One region of the Streptomyces sp. NPDC048734 genome, then DNA from elsewhere that is predicted to be linked to it. Evidence: riboswitches for the same ligand, from Rfam matches in the RefSeq annotation. Region 1 holds a riboswitch; the other holds the start of a gene.
The links. A riboswitch is a leader RNA that binds a small molecule or an ion and turns the genes downstream of it on or off. The one in region 1 is predicted to bind thiamine pyrophosphate.
Positions count from the first base shown of each region.

Region 2: it holds a riboswitch for thiamine pyrophosphate, as region 1 does, so the genes downstream of both, ACGFQC_RS30905 (thiamine ABC transporter substrate-binding protein) here and thiC (phosphomethylpyrimidine synthase ThiC) in region 1, are expected to answer to the same signal.

Region 1 is NZ_JBICUZ010000003.1:543,083-548,822, forward strand. It holds gene ACGFQC_RS11450 (cupin domain-containing protein) at 1-60, shown strand, start outside; gene ACGFQC_RS11455 (DUF5326 family protein) at 239-451, shown strand; gene ACGFQC_RS11460 (IclR family transcriptional regulator C-terminal domain-containing protein) at 720-1,514, shown strand; gene ACGFQC_RS11465 (SsgA family sporulation/cell division regulator) at 1,613-2,059, shown strand; gene ACGFQC_RS11470 (YibE/F family protein) at 2,226-3,749, opposite strand; TPP riboswitch at 4,049-4,238, shown strand; gene thiC (phosphomethylpyrimidine synthase ThiC) at 4,231-5,740, shown strand, end outside.
Region 2 is NZ_JBICUZ010000016.1:93,246-98,985, forward strand. It holds gene ACGFQC_RS30895 (phosphatidate cytidylyltransferase) at 1-630, shown strand, start outside; gene rlmN (23S rRNA (adenine(2503)-C(2))-methyltransferase RlmN) at 738-1,844, shown strand; TPP riboswitch at 1,902-2,009, shown strand; gene ACGFQC_RS30905 (thiamine ABC transporter substrate-binding protein) at 2,093-3,172, shown strand; gene ACGFQC_RS30910 (ABC transporter permease) at 3,229-4,866, shown strand; gene ACGFQC_RS30915 (ABC transporter ATP-binding protein) at 4,863-5,740, shown strand, end outside.

The sequences.
Region 1 (5,740 bases):
TTCCATCACATCAGCGAGGACCTGCGGGTCCTGGTGGTGTTCTCGCCGCCGGAGGGCTGAGCGTCTCCGCCCGGCAGCGGAGGCGCCGCCTCGGGGTTCCCTCAGGGATCGGTCAGGGGAGGACCGGGGGTGCACGGCCCCCGCAGGCACCCCCTCGGGACCTAGCATCGACGGCAGGACATCGAAAGATCCGGGCCGTCGGTGGCGCCGGACACCGCACAGACGAGGACGAGGACGAATGCGAGAGATCTTCGCGGGACTGCCGTGGTGGGTGAAGTGGGTGGCGGTGCCCGTCATCGCGCTGGTCGTGTTCGGCGGCCTGATAGCGAGCGTCGTCGGCTTCGTGATCGGTCTGCTCTTCAAGCTGCTGGTTTTCGTGGCACTGGTCGGTGGACTGATCTACGTGGTCCGGAAGGTCACGGCGGGTTCCTCCTCACGCGGCGGCTGGTGAGCGGTGCGGGGAGCGGGCACCGGTGACAGCGATCGCCGGTTCCCTCGGCCGGGGGAAGTTTTCCGGACAGCGGGACCGTCGGCGGCGGCGGGTCGTTAAAGTCCGGAACCCTTCGCGGGGTCACACTCCGTGAGCGGCGCCCCCTCCCTCCCGTGTTCCCCGCACGGACCGCCCTCTCGAACTTCGGGAGTGACCCTTGGCCACGGTTGACACCGCAGCGTTCGCGGCACCTCACCCACCCTCCATCCGCACGCGTTCCACCACACCCCTGCTCCAGCGCCCCGCGGGCAGAGGCGTCCCCGAACAGCCGCAACCCGGGGCGACGCTCATCGGGTCCGTGCAGCGCGCCATGCGGCTGCTGGAATCCGTGGCCCGGCATCACGGCGGGGCTCCGGCGAAGCAACTCGCCCGCGAGACCGACCTGGCGCTGCCCACGGCGTACCACCTGCTGCGCACCCTCGTACACGAGGGCTATCTGCAGCGGGACAAGGGGATGTTCTTCCTCGGTGAGGCGGCCGAGCGCCTGGGCGGCAGCGGAGCCGCGCAGAAACGTCGCAGCACCGTGGCCGCCACCCTCGCGCACTGGCGCGATTCGATCGGTGTTCCTGTGTACTACGCCCGCTACCAGGACGGCGAGATCGAGGTCATGTGCGTCTCCGACACCCCGGGCAATCCGGCGGTCGAGGAATGGGCCGACTTCCGTGAGACCGGACACGCGCACGCCATCGGCCAGTGCCTGCTGGCCCAGTTGGACGAGACGTCCCGCCGAGATCACCTGGACCGTTACCCGGTGCAGTCGATCACGCCGTACACCGTGCGCGACGATCACACCCTGTTGCGGCGGCTGGCCCGCATGCGGCGGATGGAGACGGTCGTCGAGCGGCAGGAGTACGCGCTGGGCACGGTGTGTGCCGCGATTCCGATCACCGTGGGTACGAGCGCCGCCACCATGGCCATTTCCCTTCCCGCTCATCAGGCCGACCGGCTGCCGACGGCGGTACAGCAGTTGCAGAGCGAGGTCGGGCGGACGCTGGGGTCACTTGCTGTCTCTATCAGCATCTGAAAAATCACTCCTTGTGATCTGTTGTGCGCGTTCAGCAAGATGCCAGCAGTGTCAGGGGTTGATTCCCAGCCAGTCGCCGGCGATGACGGGATAGGACGATGCGCGAGTCCGTGCAGGCAGTAGAGGCAGAGGTCATGATGAGCTTTCTCGTCTCCGAGGAGCTCTCTTTCCGCATCCCGGTGGAACTTGGCTACGAGACCTGTGATCCGTATGCCGTACGGCTCACGTTTCATCTGCCCGGTGATGCCCCGGTGACCTGGGCGTTCGGGCGTGAGCTGCTCATCGACGGGGTGGGCAGACCGTGCGGCGAGGGAGACGTGCGGGTCTCGCCGGCCGACCGGGATCTCCTGGGTGAAGTGCTGATCCGGCTTCAAGTGGGCTGTGACCAAGCGGTGTTCCGATCGTCGGCGGCTCCGCTCGTGGCCTTCCTCGACCGCACCGACAAGCTGGTCCCGTTGGGGCAGGAGGGTGCTTTCGCCGACTTCGACGCCCATCTCGACGAGGCCTTGGACCGGATCCTGGCGGAGGAACAGAGCGCCGGGTGAGGTCTTGGTGGCACGCCGGTGAAGTAACGCTTCTGCTGGAACGGCGACGGTGCGCCTGGCAATCGGCCCGCCCCGATCGGCGAAGCGGCCTGCAGGAGGCGGATGACGTCCCGGGTGCGCGAAGGGCGTCGTGTCCGATGCCGCCTTTCGCGCACCCGGGGGAGCGTCAGTGTTTGCGGCGCCTGCCCCTGCCGCCCCGAGCGATCTGCGCGGCCGGACCCGCCGTACCGGCCGACGACGCCCCCGGCGCCGCCGGAGCTGCCGCGGTGGGAGCGCCCGTACCCAACCGGTCCGCCGACACCACGAGCGCGGCGAGTGCCGTGGTCACCGGAACCGACGCGACCAGACCGATCGAACCGACCAGCGTGCGCACGATCTCCTGGGCGACCAGCTCGCTGTTGGCGACCGTGCCGACGCTGCTCTGCGCGATGGAGAACAGCAGGAGCAGCGGGAGGGCTGCGCCGGCGTAGGCCAGGACGAGCGTGTTGACCACGGACGCGATGTGGTCGCGACCGATCCGGATGCCCGCCCGGTACAGCCCCCGCCAGCTCATTGTGGGGTTGGCCTCGTGCAGTTCCCAGACCGCCGACGTCTGGGTGACCGTCACGTCGTCGAGGACACCGAGTGATCCGATGATGATCCCGGCGAGGAGCAGACCGCTCATGTCGATCGTCGGGTACAGGCCGTGGATCAGACCGGTGTTGTCGTCCGTGTTGCCGGTGAGCGCCGCCCAGTCGACGAACCAGGAGCCGAGGACGCCGATCAGCAACAGGGAGATGAGGGTGCCCAGAACAGCCACGGAGGTGCGGGCCGACAGACCGTGACACAGGTAGAGAGCGATGAGCATGATGGCGCTCGCCCCCACGACCGCCACCGCGAGCGGGTTCGAGCCTTGCAGGATCGCGGGCAGGACGAAGAAGTTCAGCACCATGAAGCTGATGGTCAGTGAGACCAGCGCCATGACCCCCTTCAGTCGCCCGACGACCACGACGGCGACGGCGAAGATGAGGGCGAGTACGGTCAGCGGGACGCGGCGGTCCACGTCGGTCACCGAGTACTGAAGGTCCTTCGGCGCGGAGGGCTCGTAGGCGACCACGACCTTCTGCCCCTCGTGCAGCTGCCGTGACTGGTCCGGCTGGACGATCTCCGTGAAAGTACGGCCCTTGTTCGCGCCGGTGTCCACGCGGATCGTGGCCTTCTTGCAGGTTCCGTTCGCCTGCTGGGCCGCGGAGGAGCCTTCAGCGGTGGAGGTGTCACCGGTGGGGGTGCCGCCCGAGGCGTTCGCCGATGAGCAGCTGATGCTCTCGACGTTGGAGACCGTCGCCCGCTGCGTCTGCCGGTCGAAGCCGACTCCGGTGCGCTCGTGTGCCGGGGCACCACCGGGCCACAGCACGACCAGACCGGCGAGCACGGCCACGGCGAAGGGGATGAGAACGGCCGCGATGACCTTGCGCAGATGCTTGGAAACAGGGGCGGCCGGGCCATGACTGTGGCTGTGCCCGTGGCCGCCGCCCGGACCGGGGCCATGGCCACCGCGCCCACCACCGTGCCCGTCACCTGGGCCGGGGCCGTGTCCCCAGCCTCCGCCGGCGCTTCCGTTTCCCTCATCAGCACCGCGCCCACGACCCGCACGGGGAACCCCGCCCTGGCCGGCCCCGGCCCCAGGCGTGTGCGCACCGTCGTCGGGCAGATGGCTGTGGCCCCCGCCGGAGCCCTGTCCGCCCTCGTGGCCGAAGCCGTACCCGCTGTTGGGCCCCGCACTCAGACCCGGACCGGCATCCGGACGAGGGCCCGATCCGGGAACGGAACCGCCACCGGGGCCGTACCCCTGACCTCGCCCGGAGCGTCCGGCGGGAGGAATGCCCGGGCCGCGGGGCTGTTCGGGCGGTGGGAACGGAGGATGGGGTGTCGTGGTCACTGCCCGATCATCGCAAGAACGACCGAGGCCCACTGTTCACCGCGCCACAAAGGACGCTAGCGTGGAGGCACTTTTGCACACGCGGGAGCTCGGAGCACCGGGCTGAGAGGACGCTGACCTCCATCTTCGCGATGTTTCACGTGGAACGTCACCTCCACCGAGTGATGTTTCACATGAATCGTCGGCAGACGGAAGCCGCTGCGTCGACCGCTGAACCTGTTACCGGGTAATGCCGGCGTAGGGAGTAGGTCTCATGACCAACAAGGACGCACGCACGCCTGCCTCCGCGCAGACCTCCGACGAGGTCTCTGGCGACGGGGAGGCCGGGAAGTCCATCGGATGGCACAAAGCGTATGTCGAGGGCCCGCGCTCCGACCTGCGCGTGCCGGTCCGTCAGGTGCACCTCACCAACGGGCAGTCGGTCACGCTGTACGACACCTCCGGTCCGTACACCGATCCGCTTGTCGAGACGGACGTCCGCAGGGGTTTGCCGCCTCTGCGGGAGAACTGGGTCATCGCCCGCGGTGACACGGAGGAGTACGCGGGCCGCCCCGTCCGTCCGGAGGACGACGGGATCAAACACACCTCACCGCGCGGCGGACTGCGCAACCTCGACGCGGTCTTCCCCGGACGGCCCCGCCTGCCGCGCCGTGGCCGGGACGGGCAGGCGGTCACTCAACTCGCCTACGCGCGCCGGGGTGAGATCACGCCGGAGATGGAGTACGTGGCCATCCGGGAGAACGTGGAGCCCGAGGTCGTCCGTGAGGAGATCGCGGCCGGACGTGCGGTGCTGCCCGCCAACGTCAACCACCCGGAGATCGAGCCGATGATCATCGGCAAACGGTTCCTGGTGAAGGTCAACGCCAACATCGGCAACTCGGCGGTGACCTCCTCCATCGAGGAGGAGGTCGAGAAGATGACCTGGGCCACCCGATGGGGCGCCGACACCGTCATGGACCTGTCCACCGGCCGCAACATCCACACCACCCGTGAGTGGGTGCTGCGCAACTCGCCGGTCCCCATCGGCACGGTGCCGCTCTATCAGGCGCTGGAGAAGGTCGACGGTCGGGCCGAGGAGCTCACCTGGGAGATCTACAAGGACACGGTGATCGAGCAGGCCGAGCAGGGCGTGGACTACATGACCGTCCACGCGGGCGTGCGCCTGCCGTATGTCCCGCTGACGGCGAACCGCAAGACCGGCATCGTCTCCCGCGGCGGCTCGATCATGGCCGCGTGGTGCCTGGCCCACCACAAGGAATCGTTCCTCTACGAGAACTTCGAGGAACTCTGCGAGATCCTCGCGGCCTATGACGTCACGTACTCGTTGGGCGACGGGCTGCGGCCCGGCTCGATCGCGGACGCCAACGACGAGGCCCAGTTCGCGGAGTTGCGCACCCTCGGGGAACTCAACCGCATCGCGAAGCGTTTCCATGTTCAGACCATGATCGAAGGTCCGGGACACGTCCCGATGCACAAGATCAAGGAGAACATCGACCTTCAGCAGGAGATCTGTGATGAAGCTCCGTTCTATACGCTCGGCCCGCTGACGACGGACGTCGCCCCGGCGTACGACCACATCACCTCCGGCATCGGTGCCGCGATGATCGCCTGGTGGGGTACGGCGATGCTCTGCTACGTCACACCCAAGGAACATCTGGGTCTGCCCAACCGTGACGACGTCAAGACCGGCGTCATCACCTACAAGATCGCCGCCCACGCAGCCGACCTCGCCAAGGGGCACCCCGGTGCGCAGGAATGGGACG
Region 2 (5,740 bases), on a different contig from region 1:
CCGCTCGCGGTCGGCGGCGCCGCCATGGTCGTCGCCGGGTACGTCCGGGGCGCCGAGGGAGCCTGGGTCGCCATGGCCCTGACCGCGCTGGCGGTCCTGGTCTGGCGGATGACGGAACCGCCGGAGGGCTACCTCAGGGACGTCACGGCCGGTGTCTTCGCGGCCTTCTACGTCCCGTTCCTGGCCACGTTCGTCGCCATGATGCTCACCGCGGACGACGGAGCGCGCCGCGTCCTGACCTTCCTGCTCCTGACCGTCGTCAGCGACACCGGGGCGTACGCCGTCGGCTGGCGCTTCGGCAAGCGCAAGCTCGCTCCGCGCATCAGCCCCGGCAAGACCCGAGAGGGCCTGCTCGGCGCGGTGTCCTTCGCGATGGTCGTGGGCGCGTTGTGCATGCAGTTCCTGATCGAGGACGGCGCCTGGTGGCAGGGCCTGCTGCTCGGCCTGGCGGTCGCGGCCAGCGCCACGCTCGGCGACCTTGGCGAGTCCATGATCAAGCGGGACCTCGGCATCAAGGACATGGGCACCCTGCTCCCCGGCCACGGCGGCATCATGGACCGGCTGGACTCCCTGCTGCCCACCGCGCCGGTGGTGTGGCTGCTGCTGGTGCTGTTCGTGGGCTCCGGCTGAGTCACTTCCCGCCCCGCACCCGCGACGAGCCCCCGTCCCCCGAGGACGGGGGCTCGTCGTATGAGCCGACCGGGGCATCCGAGTGGATCTGCGACACTGGAAGGGTTATGCCGAAGCCCGGAGAACTCACTTTCGTCGCCCCCCGCGGAGCCAAGAAGCCGCCGCGGCATCTCGCCGACCTCTCGCCCGCCGAGCGGAAGGAGGCGGTGGCGGGGATCGGTGAGAAGCCGTTTCGTGCGAAACAGCTGTCCCAGCACTACTTCGCGCGGTTCGCGCACGACCCGGCCGAGTGGACCGACATCCCCGCCGGCGCCCGCGAGAAGCTGCGCGAGGCGCTGCTGCCCGAGCTGATGACGGTCGTACGGCACCTGTCCACGGACCAGGGGACCACCCGCAAGACGCTCTGGCGGCTGTTCGACGGCACGCTCGTGGAGTCGGTGCTGATGCGGTACCCGGACCGGGTCACCATGTGCATCAGTTCGCAGGCCGGCTGCGGGATGAACTGTCCCTTCTGCGCGACCGGGCAGGCCGGGCTGGACCGGAACCTGTCCACCGCCGAGATCGTCCACCAGATCGTGGACGGGATGCGGGCGCTGCGCGACGGGGAGGTCCCCGGAGGGCCGGCCCGGCTGTCCAACATCGTGTTCATGGGAATGGGCGAGCCGCTCGCCAACTACAAGCGGGTCGTCGGCGCGATCCGTGCGCTCACCGACCCCGCGCCCGACGGGCTGGGGCTCTCGCAGCGCGGGATCACCGTGTCGACGGTCGGGCTGGTGCCGGCCATCAACCGGTTCTCCGACGAGGGCTTCAAGTGCCGGCTCGCGATCTCGCTGCACGCCCCCGACGACGAGCTGCGCGACACCCTCGTCCCCGTGAACACGCGGTGGAAGGTGCGCGAGGTGCTCGACGCCGGGTTCGAGTACGCCGAGAAGTCCGGACGCCGGCTGTCCATCGAGTACGCGCTGATCCGCGACATCAACGACCAGGCCTGGCGGGGCGACCGGCTCGGGCGCATGCTCAAGGGCCGGCCCGTGCACGTGAACCTGATCCCGCTGAACCCGACGCCGGGCTCCAAGTGGACCGCCTCCCGGCCCGAGGACGAGAAGGCGTTCGTCGAGGCCATCGCGGCGCACGGGGTGCCCGTCACCGTCCGGGACACCCGCGGTCAGGAGATCGACGGGGCGTGTGGTCAGCTCGCCGCCACCGAGCGGTAGTCTGGCCGACGTCAGTACGGTCCTGTTTTCGGACAGTGCGACGAACCAGACATCTTCATATTCCGACAGGGGAGCGCCACAGCGCTGAGAGTGCGGCAACCGGGCCGCAGACCCTCTGAACCTCGCCCAGGTCATTCTGGGTAGGAAGTTCGGTCATCACTCGAGCTGTTGCGCCCTGCCCGGGAGCCCCCTCGCGGGTCCCCGGGCAGGGCCGCGTCTCTTCCTGGTCACCTCCAGGAGGAATACCAGTGCACACCAGGACGTTCATGGCCGCGGCCGTCGTGCTCGGCCTCGTCACGCTGTCCGCCTGCGGATCGTCGGACGACGGCGGATCCGCGCAGGGCGGGAGCAGGACCGTCACCCTCGTCAGCCACGACTCGTGGGCCGTCTCCGAGAAGGTGCTCGCCGACTTCGAGAAGCGGTCCGGCTACCGGGTGAAGGTCCTCAAGGACGGCGACACCGGGCAGGCCGTCAACAAGGCGATCCTCACCAAGGACAACCCCCAGGGCGACGTCTTCTTCGGCGTCGACAACACCCTGCTCTCCCGCGCGCTCGACAACGACCTCTTCCAGCCGTACGAGGCGCGGGGGCTCGACCAGGTCGACGGCCGGTACCAGCTGGACGCCGGCAAGCACCGGGTCACGCCCGTCGACCACGGCGACGTCTGCGTCAACTACGACAAGAAGTACTTCGCCGACCACAAGCTGGCGCCCCCCGCCGGCTTCGACGACCTGGTGAAGCCGGAGTACAAGAACCTCCTCGTCACCGAGAACGCCTCCACCTCCTCACCCGGCCTCGGATTCCTGCTGGGCACCGCGGCGAAGTACGGCGACGAGGGCTGGCAAGGCTACTGGAAGAAGCTCAAGGCCAACGGCGTGAAGGTGGTCGACGGCTGGGAGCAGGCCTACAACGAGGAGTTCTCCGGGTCGGCCGGCGGCAGGAAGGCCGGCGCGGACCGGCCGCTCGTCGTCTCCTACGCCTCCTCCCCGCCCGCCGAGGTGATCTACGGCGACCCGAAGCCGACGACCGCGCCGACCGGCGTCGCGGTCGGCACCTGCTTCCGGCAGGTCGAGTTCGCCGGACTGCTGAGCAACGCGAAGAACAGCGAGGGCGGCAAGGCGCTGATCGACTTCCTGATCTCGAAGGAGTTCCAGGAGGACATGCCGCTCAACATGTTCGTCTACCCGGTGGCGAAGGGCGCGGCCGTGCCCGCCGAGTTCACCGAGTACGGCCCGGCCGCCGAGGATCCCGAGACGATGGACCCGGCGAAGATCGCCGCGGACCGCGACCAGTGGGTCAAGTCGTGGACCTCGCTCGTACTGAAGTGAAGCCGCGGGCGGCCGGCCGCCGTCGGCGTACCGGGAGCGCGGCTCGGCTCGGGCTCATGGCCCTGCCCGTCGCGTTCTTCGGGCTGTTCTTCGCCTACCCGGTCGCCGCGATCACCGCGCGGGGACTGTACTCCGGCGGCGGCTGGCACTTCGGGCGCCTGCTCGACGTGCTCGGACAGTCCGACATCCGGCACGTCCTGTGGTTCACCACCTGGCAGGCGCTCGCCTCCACCGCGCTGACCCTGCTGCTCGCGCTGCCCGCCGCCTACGTCTTCGCCCGCTTCTCCTTCCCCGGCAAGCAGGTCCTGCGGGCCGTCGTGACCGTCCCGTTCGTCCTGCCGACCGTCGTCGTCGGTACGGCGTTCCTGGCGCTGGTCGGGCGCGGCGGCCTCCTCGACGACCTGTGGGGCGTACGGCTGGACACCACCGTGTGGGCGATCCTGCTGGCCCACGTCTTCTTCAACTACGCCGTGGTCGTGCGCACGGTCGGCGGGCTGTGGGCGCAGCTCGACCCGCGCCAGGAGGAGGCCGCGCGCGTGCTGGGCGCCTCGCCGCTGCGGGCCTGGCGGCAGGTCACCCTCCCGGCGCTCGCGCCGGCCGTAGCCGCCGCCGCGCTCATGGTGTTCCTGTTCACCTTCACCTCCTTCGGTGTGGTGCAGATCCTCGGCGGGCCGACGTTCTCCACGCTGGAGGTCGAGATCTACCGGCAGACCTCCGAGATCTTCGACCTGTCGACGGCGGCCGTTCTCACGATCGTCCAGTTCGCCGCCGTCGGCGCGATCCTCGCCGTGCACGCGTGGACCGTACGGCGGCGGGAGAGCGCGCTGCGGCTCGTGGACGCGGCGGGGACGGCACGGCGACCGCGCGGCGTGGGGCAGTGGGCGTTGCTGGCCGGGGTGCTCGGCACGGTCGCGCTGCTGCTCGTGCTGCCGCCGGCCGTGCTGGTGCAGCGCTCCCTCGACGCCCCCGACTTCGCCTACTACCGGGCTCTGACGAGCGAGGACGGCAACGTGTTCCTGGTGCCGCCGATCGAGGCGGTCGGGAACTCGCTGGAGTACGCCCTCGCCGCGACCGCGATCGCGGTGACGATCGGCGCTCTGGCGGCGGCGGCCCTGACCCGGCGGGACGCCGGGCGCCTGGTCCGCGGGTTCGACGCGCTGCTGATGCTGCCGCTGGGGGTCTCCGCGGTGACCGTCGGCTTCGGCTTCCTGATCGCGCTGGACGAACCTCCGCTGGACCTGCGGGCCACCTGGATCCTCGTACCGCTCGCGCAGGCGCTGGTCGGCGTGCCCTTCGTCGTGCGGACCATGCTGCCGGTGCTGCGGGCCGTGGACGAGCGGCTGCGGGAGGCCGCGGCCGTGCTCGGGGCGTCACCGTGGCGGGTGTGGCGGGAGGTGGACCTGCCGATGGTGCGGCGGGCACTGCTGGTCGCGGCCGGGTTCGCCTTCGCCGTGTCGTTGGGGGAGTTCGGCGCGACGGTGTTCATCGCGCGGCCCGACAACCCCACCCTGCCGGTCGCCGTGGCACGGCTGCTGGGGCGGGCCGGCGAGCTGAACTACGGCCAGGCCATGGCCCTGTCGACGATTCTGATGCTGGTGTGCGCGATCGCCCTGCTGCTGTTGGAGCGGATCCGCCCCCAGTCTCGAACAGGCTCGACCGGGGGCACCCCCGTCGACCGTACCGGGGAGTTCTGATGCTGAGGCTGGAAGCCGTGACCGTGCGGTTCGGGGACCGGGCGGTGCTGGACGCCGTCGATCTCACCGTCGTCGAGCACGAGGTGGTGTGTGTGCTCGGGCCCAGCGGCAGCGGCAAGTCGACGCTGCTGCGGGCGGTGGCCGGGCTGCAACCACTGGACGCCGGACGGGTGGTGCTGGACGGACGGGACCAGTCGGGGGTGCCCGCGCACCGGCGCGGGCTGGGGCTGATGTTCCAGGACCATCAGCTGTTCCCGCAGCGCGACGTCGGCGGCAACGTGGCCTTCGGACTGCGCATGCGCGGCGTCGACCGGGGACGACAGCGCGAACGGGTCGGGGAGTTGCTCGATCTGGTGGGGCTGCCGGACGCGGCCGGGCGGGCCGTCGCCGCGCTCTCCGGCGGTGAGCAGCAGCGGGTGGCGCTGGCCCGCGCGCTCGCGCCCAGCCCACGGCTGCTGATGCTGGACGAACCGCTCGGACAGCTCGACCGGTCGCTGCGGGAGCGGCTGGTCGTCGAACTGCGCGAACTCTTCGACCGGTTGGGCACCACGGTGCTCGCGGTCACCCATGACCAGGGCGAGGCGTTCGCGCTGGCCGACCGGGTCGTGGTGATGCGGGACGGGCGGATCGCCCAGTCCGGCACGCCACTTGAGGTGTGGCAGCGGCCGGCGGACGCGTTCGTGGCCCGTTTCCTCGGCTTCGACAACGTGGTGGAGGCGAGCGTCACCGGGGAGGCCGCGGACACACCGTGGGGCAAGGTGCCGGTGCCGGCCGGCTCCCCGCAGGGCACCCGCACGCTGCTGGTGCGGTCGGCCGGGGTGCGGCTGGTCGAGGCCGGACAGGGCCTGCCCTGCACGGTCGCCGCCCGCACCTT